Regions from separate parts of the Vibrio vulnificus NBRC 15645 genome, predicted to be linked through region 1. Evidence: predicted binding sites of a transcription regulator. Region 1 holds the regulator's gene; the other holds the start of a gene.
The links. Region 1 encodes CRP, which controls carbon source genes, mostly activating them, when cyclic AMP is high. Its sites were predicted from a motif close to TGTGANNNNNNTCACA; they were not measured.

Region 1 (5,724 bases):
GGTCGAAGGTTTAGGTGAAGAGTTTACCTCTCTCTCCCCGTATGACAATCAGGTTGTTTGGCGAGGCAAGGGAGCCACGGCTGAACAAGTAGAGATGGCGGTCAAAGCTGCGCGCCAAGCGTTTGTTGGTTGGAAAAAATTGTCCGTTGCCGAACGAGAAGCAGTGGTGTTGGCGTTTGCTGAGCAAGTGAAAGAGAACAGTGAAGAGATCGCCCAAGTGATCGCCAAAGAAACCGGCAAGCCCCTTTGGGAAACGCGCACTGAAGCGGCGGCAATGGCGGGTAAAATTGCCATTTCGATTCGTGCATACCATGAGCGTACTGGCGAGTCGCAAAAAGAAGCGGCAGGCAATCAGATTGTTTTGCGTCACCGCCCGCTTGGCGTGATGGCGGTTTTTGGCCCGTATAACTTCCCAGGTCACTTACCTAATGGCCACATTGTGCCTGCACTACTGGCAGGGAACACGGTGGTGTTCAAACCTTCCGAGCAAACCCCGTGGACGGGTGAGCTTGCGATGAAGCTATGGCAAGCAGCTGGGTTGCCGCAAGGGGTGATCAACCTTGTACAAGGTGGCAAGGAAACGGGCATTGCATTGGCAGACTCGAAAGGCATCGATGGCTTGCTGTTTACGGGAAGCGCCAACACAGGCCACTTATTGCATCGCCAGTTTGCCGGTCAGCCGGGCAAGATGCTGGCACTTGAAATGGGGGGCAATAACCCTATGGTGATCACCGATCACTATGGCGATCTTGATGCCACCGTCTACACCATTATCCAATCGGCCTTTATCAGTGCAGGACAGCGCTGTACCTGTGCGCGTCGTCTCTACATCCCATTGGGTGAGAAAGGCGATGCACTGATCACCCGCTTGGTCGAAGCGACCAAGAAGTTGCGCGTTGATCAGCCATTTGCAGAACCCGCTCCTTTCATGGGACCACAGATTTCGATGGCTGCTGCAAACTTCATTTTGGCGGCGCAAGCCAACCTGCAATCGCTTGGTGGAGAGAGCTTGATTGAAGCCAAAGCGGGTACGGCGGCATTTGTCACGCCGGGTATTATCGATGTCACCAACATTGCCGAGTTGCCCGATGAAGAATATTTTGGCCCATTGCTGCAAGTGGTACGTTATCAAACACTAGAGCAAGCGGTTGAGCTCGCCAATGATACCCGCTTTGGTTTATCGGCCGGTTTGGTGTCAACCGATGATGGTGAGTGGCAATACTTCGTTGACCATATTCGTGCTGGCATCGTCAATCGTAACCGTCAGCTAACGGGTGCGAGCGGTGATGCACCGTTTGGTGGCCCTGGTGCGTCGGGCAACTTGCGCCCCAGTGCGTATTACGCCGCGGATTACTGTGCCTATCCAATGGCTTCGATGGAAGGGGAGGAGACATTACTCCCTGCAACGTTAAGCCCAGGCGTCGAACTGTAAAATAATAATAAGGGTGCGTTAGTCGCCCAAGGGCGCAGTGGGATCGAGCCTGAGTCACTGTTGCCCAGTGATAAGTGAGGTTTTTACACCTCGGTCATCGCCGTCACAGGTTGATGGCGATGTCGGTTGTACTCTGGACTGCAACCGCCATCGCCATTTTTCCATTTACGCTATAACTGACAACGTGAATCTACAACAACAAGGAGGCGTTATGACGCCAGCTGTTCTCTTTCAATCGCTATGGAATGACTATATTCAACGTTTGTGTCCTTCCGCTGCAAAAGTTCATCAACTGCTTGAAGAAGACGAGCCATTGATTAACGACCACATCGCTTTGCGCACATTTAATGTTGCTCCGCTGGGTATTGAGACGCTAGCTAAGCCATTTCTAGACCTTGGCTATGTGGCGTGTGGTGATTACCTGTTTAAGAGCAAAAAGTTGATTGCCAAGCACTTTGAGCATCCCGACCCTACCCAACCTAAAGTGTTTATCAGCGCGCTCAAAGTGGATGAATGCTCGGAGGCGTTGCAAGCCATCGTCGAAAAATTGGTGGCGCAAGTCGACGCCTCTCGCCTAGAGGACTGTGCATTTTTACACGGTGGCCGCTTATGGGAGCTGTCGTTTGCTGATTACCAAACCCTAGCACAAGAAAGTGAATACGCGTCTTGGTTGGCGGCTCATGGCTATGGTGCCAATCACTTTACCGTCAGTGTTAATCAGCTCAAGGCGTTGGACTCGGTTAAAGGCGTGAATGATCACTTACGCAACGCAGGTTTTGTCATTAATGAAGTGGGTGGTGAAGTCAAAGGCTCGCCAGAGGTGTTGCTCGAGCAATCCTCGACCATGGCCGACAAAGTGGCGGTGCACTTTAGCGAGGGCAGTGAAATCGTTCCTGGTGGTTTCTACGAGTTCGCCAAGCGTTACCCGATGGACAACGGTGAGCTTTACCCAGGGTTTGTAGAAGCTTCTGCCGATAAGATTTTCGAAAGCACTAATGGTTAATAGGACTGGTTAACAGAAGCGGTTAACAGAGTCGCTCACGGCTCTCAATTGCCGTCTCTGTGACACAAAAAAGCCACTCATGTTGCCATGAGTGGCTTTTGAAACTGTTCATCGCTAATGGAAATTAACGAGTACCGTAAACAACGATAGTCTTGCCGTGTGCAGAAATCAGGTTTTGCTCTTCGAGCATCTTCAAGATACGACCTACTGTCTCACGAGAACAGCCAACGATTTGACCGATTTCTTGACGAGTGATCTTGATCTGCATGCCATCTGGGTGTGTCATCGCATCTGGTTGTTTAGCAAGATTCAATAGCGTCTGAGCGATACGACCAGTTACGTCTAGGAATGCCAAGTCACCCACTTTTTGGCTGGTCACTTGCAGACGGCTTGCCATCTGAGCAGATAGACGCATCAGGATGTCAGGGTTTACCTGAATTAGCTGACGGAATTTCTTGAATGAGATTTCCGCGACTTCACAAGGAGATTTTGCGCGAACCCAAGCGGTACGCTCTTGGCCTTCTTCAAACAGGCCTAGTTCACCAATAAAGTCACCTTGATTTAGGTAAGAAAGGATCATTTCTTTACCTTCTTCATCCTTAATCAGTACCGCAACAGAACCTTTTACGATGTAGTAAAGCGTTTCTGCTTTTTCGCCCGCATGAATTAGCGTGCTTTTTGATGGGTACTTATGAATATGACAGTGTGAAAGAAACCACTCTAGTGTTGGATCGGTTTGAGGTTTACCTAGAACCATAATATCTCACTTCCTCTGCAGGGTACGCTTGCCGCTATCCATATTTTAGCGAAGCCTTAATCTTGGCTTCCTAGAATAAGAGCTGTTAACTAAGGCTGCAAGCTATCTTGTGTTTCGGTTTGAAATAGTATCCTTTTTCGAAAACGATTTCTTGATTTTAATCGTGCCGAGTATCGGATTTTTTAAGCAAAACTGTGCACATGATCACGGTATGAAAAGTAATCGCTCTCTGCGCTGGGTTTTTATCCAATTTTGCCCGTTTCAATCAATTGTTGCAGGATAGGCTGCACAATCAATTCCATAGCAAAACTCATTTTTCCTCCCGGCACCACAAGGGTGTTGTGGCGTGACATGAACGAGCCATCGATCATCGCCAGTAGGTATGGAAAATCAACGTTTTTGATTCCTCTAAGACGAATCACCACAAAGCTTTCATCAAGGCTTGGGATACCTTTGGCGTTGAGCGGATTGGAGGTGTCGACCGTTGGGACTCGCTGAAAGTTGATGTGAGTACGAGAAAATTGCGGTGTGATGTAATTCAGATAGTCGTCCATTGAGCGCACAATCGAATCCATCACGGCCTCGCGTGAATGACCGCGATCTCGGGTATCTCGCACGTATTTCTGTATCCACTCTAAGTTGACGATCGGCACCATGCCTATCAAGAAATCGACGTGTTGCGCGACATTCACTTCGCCATCCACGACGCCACCGTGCAGCCCTTCATAAAACAGCACATCGGTATTTTCGGGTAGCTTTTGCCATGGGGTAAAAGTGCCGGGCATTTGGTTGTAGGGTACCGCTTCGTCAAAAGTGTGCAGATAGCGGCGCACTTCACCAGTGCCAGATTTACCGTATTGGCGGAAAAATTCGCCTAGAGCTGGGAAATCGTTGGCTTGAGGGCCAAAATAGCTGATATGACGGCCTTGTTCTTTTGCCTTACGAATTTCGACGTCCATCTCTGGGCGCGTAAAACGGTGGAAGCTATCCCCTTCGACCCATGCGGGCTTGATGCTCATCATATTGAACATCTTGCGGAAAGCTTCGGAGGTGGTGGTGGTGCCGGCACCGGATGAACCCGTGACGGCTATTATTGGGTGTTTTGCAGACATGACAGACCTTGTCGTATTCAAACTTACCTGTTGAGCGGGAATCGGCCTCCCGCGGAGCAATCGTTTGTCCCACTATAGCACGTTCACTTTGCTTGTCATGGGATGGGATTCGGTAAAGTGTGGAGCAGCTAGAATTTTTGTTTTAACTGGATATCCACGGTTTCGTGTAACTCAGAGAAAACCACCACCGCTTCGCCGCATTCCAACTGCTGCTGTACTTGTGCGATTTTTTCTTCAAGTGAGTATTCACTTTCACCGTAATCGGTGCCTTCACGCAGCACAAACTCGCGAATCAAATTGCTCAGCGCCTCAGGGCTGATTTGTTGCCATGGAACGATCATAAATACCTCTTTATTCTATGCTCGTGAGTGGATTTGTTGGCCGATAGCGGCGCTATTATCCAGAAACCGCCATACTTTCATAGTAGGCGGGCAGCGCTTCTTCTAGCCAAAATCGCGGTTGCAGGGCAGTTCCGCTAAGAAAGCCGACATGACCACCGTGATCAAACAGTCGATAATCGATGTTGTCTGGGAGCACAAACTTAGGGATCACTGCGTCGGTCATAAAGGGATCGTCTTTCGCGTGAATGATTTGAGTCGGAATGCGAATATCGCGTAGTTTGTTGAGCCCAGAGCACTGCTGATAGTAATCGGCGGCATCTTGAAAGCCGTGCAGCGGGGCGGTGATCAAGTCATCAAAGTCGTACAGTCTTGTTACTCGTTTAATCGCTTGATAGGAAAGATCGAGTTCGCCAGCCAGCAAATGGTGCTTACGCAGTGCATTGCGTTTGAGCGAGGAGAGTAAGTAGCGACGATAGACGCGCGAAAACCCTTGCTCAATACGTTGCGAGCAAGCGGACAAATCAAGCGGTGCAGAGACGATGGTCGCCGCATCCAGTCGTTCGTCTCCCTGATACTTGGCCAAGTAGTTGGCCAGCATATTGCCTCCCAAGGAGATACCCACGGCTACTTTGACGGTGTGAGGAAACGCGTCGTGCAAATGCGAAAGAAACAGTCTTGCATCCTCTACTTCGCCGGAATGGTACGCGCGCGCGAGGCGATTAGGCTTACCGCTGCAACCACGAAAATGCATCATCACCGCCAGCCAACCAGCGTCAGCAAAGGCTTTCATTAGACCATTGGCGTAAGGGCTGTAGAAGCAGCCTTCAAGGCCGTGAAACAACACAAATAAGGGTTTGTTTTTGGCTTGATCATTGTGCGGAGATTCGCTCCAAGCGAGATCCAAAAAATCACCATCTGGGGTGTCCAGCGTTTGCCATAAAGGTTCGAACAAGGCTTTTTTACGAATTAAGCGCGGCAATAAGGTTTGTAGGTGTGGATTTTTTATCCCAGCTGCGGCGGTAAACTGAGTCATGTGTGTTGCTCTTTGAGTGATTTGGATCAGCGAGGCATTTCACTGA
Region 2 (5,724 bases), on a different replicon from region 1:
TGAGCAGCGCGGAAGAGCCCGCTGCTACATGCAACTGCAATGCTTCACTTAAGTGCGCATCCATTGGCACGTATTGCGCATCGTGGCCAATGCCTTCTGGCAAGTAACCATGCCAACGCACGCTATCCAGAATGCCTTGTTTGCATTTTAGGCGATCGTCGAACAAGCCATTGAGCTGTTCTTCGTTTGGATAGAGGCCAATTTCGCGACCCATTTTGAGGTCATCACAATGCCAGAAGCCGCGTAGCGTTGGCATATCGTGGGTACACAAGGCCGCCATTGACTGATCGGCATAGTGTTTTGGCGAAATGAAACCACCATCTTCTTTTGACGTTTCGAAGAAGAACACTTTGTACGAGTGCACGCCCGCATCACGCAGAATATCAACGATTTCATCTGGCACCGTACCCAAGTCTTCGCCGATCACGCTGCACTGATGACGGTGAGATTCCAACGCCAAAATCGCTAGCATGTCTTCGACTGGGTAGTAGAGGTACGCCCCTTCTGTCGCTTTTTCGCCTTTTGGAATCCACCATAGGCGAAGAAGGCCAAGTACGTGGTCAATACGCAGTGCGCCACAATGTTTCATGTTGGCACGCAGCAGTTTGATGTACGCGTCATAACCGGTGGCTTGCAGCACTTCAGGGTTGAGTGGTGGCAGACCCCAGTTTTGGCCCAGTGGACCAAGGATATCCGGTGGAGCACCGATGCTGGCATCCAGTACTAGGTTGCCGTTATCTGCCCATGTTTCGCTACCAGAATCAGCCACACCGACCGCAAGGTCACGGTAGAGACCAACGGACATGCCTTTCTCTTCAGCCAGCGCTTGCGCTTCTTTGATCTGGCCGTCGGCAATCCACTGTAAGTACATGTAAAGGTGTACTTTTTCTTGGTTGTCTTTGATGAATTTCTGCGTCGCTGCCGAATCAAAGCGGCGGTATTGCTCAGGGAAAACCGGCCAGCCCCACACGTTTGAATCTTGCGCGTGCAGATCTGCGTGCAATGCATCGAATGCCGCTTGGTGCACCAGGCTGTCACCGCCTTCTTCCACAAACTCTAGGAACTCGCGAGCACGATCGCTGTTTTTGTCGAGATGGCGAGTTTTGAACTCAGCAAACAGCAGTGGCAATACGCTCATTTTCAGCTCTGCCACTTCGGTGTAGTTCACCCAATGTGATTCGCGCGCTTTTTGCAGACGCTGCTGGAATTCGGCACTGCCGACTTTCTGTTGTGCCAGTGCACTAAGCGCAAACTCAGGCACAGAGCTCACATCGATATAAAGAATGTTCAACCAACGGCGAGACGATGGGCTGTATGGGCTAGCGCCTTCTGGGTTGGCAGGGAATAGCGAGTGGATCGGGTTCAGACCGATGAAATCACCACCGCGAGAGGCGATGTCACTCACCAACAATTTAAGATCGCCAAAATCACCGATACCCCAGTTGTGCTGGGTGCGTAGGGTGTAAAGCTGAATACTTGGGCCCCAGAGTTTTTTGTTCAGCTCTAGAGAATCTTGTTTGAAACAAGCGCGTGGCGTGATAATCAACGCCATTTCATACGGTGCTTTACGACGCTTACGGCTCACGTATAGTTTGTGATAACCCCAAGCCAAATCTTTTGGCAGGGCAAACACTAGAGGGCCACCCTCGGCACGTTCATCGCGAACAATCTGTGACTGAAGATAGCCTTCCAGTACCTCTCCTTGTTCTGTTTCTAAACGCCAGTTGAACTCGCTTTCACGCGCACTGGTGCCAAGATTCAGTTCCACTTCCACCGGATCGCCATCACGCAATACCAATACTGGCGCTAATACGTCTTTCTTGTGTTTTTTCTCAGCTGAAGCCAGTAGTTTTTCATCGCTGCTAGTGTCATAGCCAAGAGAGTTGAGCAGGCGGCGTAGCGTTTCTTCGGAGACCAATGCTTCGTCTCCCCAAGCGCTGACATAGCTGTCAGCTAATCGTGCCATTTCTGCGACTTTCTTTAATGCTGTTTGTTCTTTCATCGCTCTCTCCGAAGGTACTTCTGAAAACCTTCAATGTAGGGTTTATTTGCTGCTAGTCATTGTCTGTAGACAAAGGACCAAGGCAGCCATTGGGCTACCTTGGTTTTGTTGATTAACGGTGAACCGCTTCGAGTTTCCAAATGTTGTTCACGTAATCGCGGATGGAGCGGTCTGAACTGAACTTGCCAACCAAAGCGGTGTTCAGAATCGCTTTCTTCGCCCAACCGGCTTGATCGCGGTACTGCTTGTCCATCGCTTCGTGCGCTTTCACATAAGAAGCGAAGTCTGCAAGACATAGGTACGGGTCACCGCCATCTAGTAGGCTATCGAAGGTCGCTCGTAGCAGGCCAGGTTGACCCGGAGTGAACTCTTCACCAAGAAGAAGATCCATCGACGCTTTCAGTAGTGGGTCTGCGTTGTAGTAATCGAATGGGTTGTACCCTTTCGCTTTCAGCGCTTCTACGCCATCCACTTCTAGACCAAAGATGTAGATGTTGTCATCGCCCACTTCTTCACGAATCTCAACGTTCGCGCCGTCCATAGTGCCGATAGTCAACGCACCGTTCAGTGCCATCTTCATGTTACCAGTACCAGATGCTTCTTTACCTGCGGTTGAGATTTGCTCAGACACATCCGCCGCTGGGATGATGATTTCAGCCATGCTCACGCGGTAATCAGGAATGAAGACCACTTTTAGCTTGTTACCGATGCGTGGATCGTTGTTGATCTTCTCTGCAATCTTGTTCAGCGCAAAAATGATCTCTTTCGCTAGGTGGTAACCCGGTGCCGCTTTCGCTGCGAAGAACACCACGCGTGGCGCCATGTCGAAGTTCGCATCGTTCAGTAGGCGGTGGTACAGAGACAAAATGTGCAGCATGTTTAGGTGCTGACGCTTGTACTCGTGTAGACGCTTGATTTGCACATCGAAGATCGCATTGGTATCGAGATCGATGTTCATGTTCTCTTTCACCCAGTTCGCTAGGCGCTCTTTGTTCGCCTTCTTAACCGCCATGTATTCCTTCTGGAATTTCGCGTCATCAGCAAACTTGGCAACACCTTCTAGCTGCTCTAGGTGTGCAGGCCAATCCGTACCAATCTTCTCAGAGATCAGTGCAGACAAACCTGGGTTACAGAATTTCAACCAACGACGTGGCGTCACACCGTTTGTCACGTTTTGTAGACGCGTTGGGTAAAGCTCATCAAACTCTGGGAATAGGTCACGTTTTACCAATTCAGAGTGCAGTGCGGCTACCCCGTTGACTGCGTAAGAGCCAATCACACATAGGTTTGCCATGCGAACCATACGGTGGAAACCTTCTTGGATGATAGAAAGCTTCTGCTGCTTCGCAACATCACCAGGCCACTTCGCACGCACTTCTTGTAGGAAGCGGTGGTTGATTTCGTAAATGATTTCCATGTGACGAGGAAGTAGGTGCTGAATCAAAGATTCGCTCCACGTTTCTAGTGCTTCTGGCAATAGCGTGTGGTTGGTGTAGGCGAATGTCTTCGAGCTGATCGCCCACGCTTCATCCCAATTTAGGCCTTTTTCATCAATCAGAATACGCATCAACTCAGGAATCGCGATGGTTGGGTGCGTGTCGTTCAACTGAATGGTTTCAAAGTTTGGTAGCGAAGCCAATGTGTGGCCAGCGGCTTCATGACGACGAAGGATATCGCGTACTGATGCTGCACTGTGGAAGTACTGCTGCATCAAACGTAGCGTTTTGCCTTTTTCGTGGTTGTCGTTCGGGTAAAGAACTTTGGTGATGTTGCCCGCATCGATCAGTGCGTGCTGCGCTTCAAAGTAGTTACCATTATTGAAGCTCTCTAGTGAGAATGGCGCAATCGCCTGACATTCCCACAAACGCAGTGGATAAACCGTTTCGCTCTCGTAACCCACGATCGGTAGATCCCATGGCATCGCTTTAACGTGCATGCCTGGTACCCACTGACGGCGCTCTTTGCCACCTTCGTTGATGACTTCAACGTGACCGTAGAAACCAATCTCTTGAGCCAGTTCAGGACGAGCCACTTCCCATGGGTAGCCTTCTACACCACGCCATGCGTCTGGCGCTTCTTTTTGACGACCTGCTTCAAATGATTGTTTGAATAGACCGTATTCGTAGTGCAAGCCATAACCCACGGTTGGGAACTCTTGCGCCGCCAAAGAATCCATAAAACACGCCGCTAGACGGCCTAGACCACCGTTACCCAATGATGGGTCACGTTCTTCTTCAAGAAGATCCGTTAGGTTTTGGCCAAGCTCAGCCATCGCTTCAGTGATCTGCTCGTACAGACCCATGCTGATCAAGTTGTTACCGGTTAAACGGCCAATCAAGAATTCAAGCGATAGGTAGTTGACGCTTTTCGCTTCAACGATTTTTTTGTCTGTCTCTGTTGCAAGCAAATCAAAAGTCGTCAGCTCTGCTAACGCACGGCCCATTGCAAGATACCAAGCGCGGCTATCTGCGTTTTCAAGCGTGTGTGCATACGTTGCTGACAGGTGTTTTTTAACACTTTCTTGGAACGACACTTTGTCGAACTGTTTCTGTTGAGTAGGTTTCATTACCGAAATCTCACTTTTGGTTCTAATCCATCTGCGATACATCGTGCATGGATGGCAATGAATAAACATCCTCCTAGTTTTCAGCCTCTACAGGAGGAGGGGCAAGGGCGTAGAGGGGGGATTGGGGGACTGTTAGTGATCCGTCTCTCACCTTTCCCTCTAAGACACCAGATTGCAGTGATTGAGATCACAGCCATCAACTAATAACTCTAGATGGCAAATATGACGCTGAGGTTGAAGAGCGAATTTAGAAAATCCATTTTTGTAAATTCGATCACAATAAAGTTTTGGTTTATGAAAAATGTTGCAAAATATTGCGCAATGCCATTCTTACTTAACGATTCAGATGGAGAATTTATAGATCAAATTCACAAAATTGGGGCGTAGTTGGCGTCAAAACCATCAACTCTTGAGAATTAGGAAGTGGATCAAAGTCTGAGGTGATTTCTTTAACGTAACATGCCCAACAATTCGAGCATTTTGTCTAATTTTTGTTCGCTGGCTACATCCGGTTTTTCTGCCATGAAAAACCCAATATAAAAAGGAAGTATTAGAATGTGGATTCCTTCAAAACTCACACGCCCAGGCCGACTGCATAATGCGATTGTCCGCCCGAGAGTGTTAGAGCTGCTGCAACAAGCCCCTTACTATAAGTTGGTGTTGTTCCGCTCTCCCGCTGGCTACGGAAAAACCACCATGGCTGCGCAATGGTTGGCCGACAAAACCAACGTGGGTTGGTACAGCATCGATGACAGTGATAACGACGGTTTCCGCTTCATTAACTACCTGCTACAAGCACTCAATAAAGCGACCAATGGCAACTGCAACAATGCACAAAAATTAGCAGAAAAGCGCCAGTTTTCCTCCCTGCGCTCGCTGTTTAGCGATGTGTTCGCTGAGATGGTCGACTTTCATCAAGAGTGCTATGTGGTACTGGATGACTACCACGTGATCAACAACGAAGAAGTGCACGAAGCGATGCGTTTCTTCCTAAAACACATGCCAGACAACCTCACCCTTGTGGTCACCAGCCGTGCCAACCCACCTCTGGGCACAGCCAACTTGCGTGTGCGCGATCTGATGATTGAGATTGGCAATGAGATGTTGGCCTTCGACACCGAAGAGACCACACGATTTTTCAACCAGCGCGTCGCCG

Region 2: AOT11_RS17325 (glycogen/starch/alpha-glucan phosphorylase) is a predicted target of CRP. The motif match lies at 4,745-4,760, and genes of this name have one in related genera.

The regions. Positions count from the first base shown of each region.
Region 1 covers NZ_CP012881.1:1,790,444-1,796,167, forward strand. Annotated here, with positions in the region: gene astD (succinylglutamate-semialdehyde dehydrogenase) at 1-1,432, shown strand, start outside; gene AOT11_RS08345 (DUF1338 domain-containing protein) at 1,644-2,435, shown strand; gene crp (cAMP-activated global transcriptional regulator CRP) at 2,560-3,192, opposite strand; gene AOT11_RS08355 (phosphoribulokinase) at 3,435-4,304, opposite strand; gene AOT11_RS08360 (YheU family protein) at 4,433-4,645, opposite strand; gene AOT11_RS08365 (hydrolase) at 4,701-5,678, opposite strand.
Region 2 covers NZ_CP012882.1:364,570-370,293, forward strand. Annotated here, with positions in the region: gene malQ (4-alpha-glucanotransferase) at 1-2,002, opposite strand, end outside; gene AOT11_RS17325 (glycogen/starch/alpha-glucan phosphorylase) at 2,115-4,568, opposite strand; gene malT (HTH-type transcriptional regulator MalT) at 5,124-5,724, shown strand, end outside.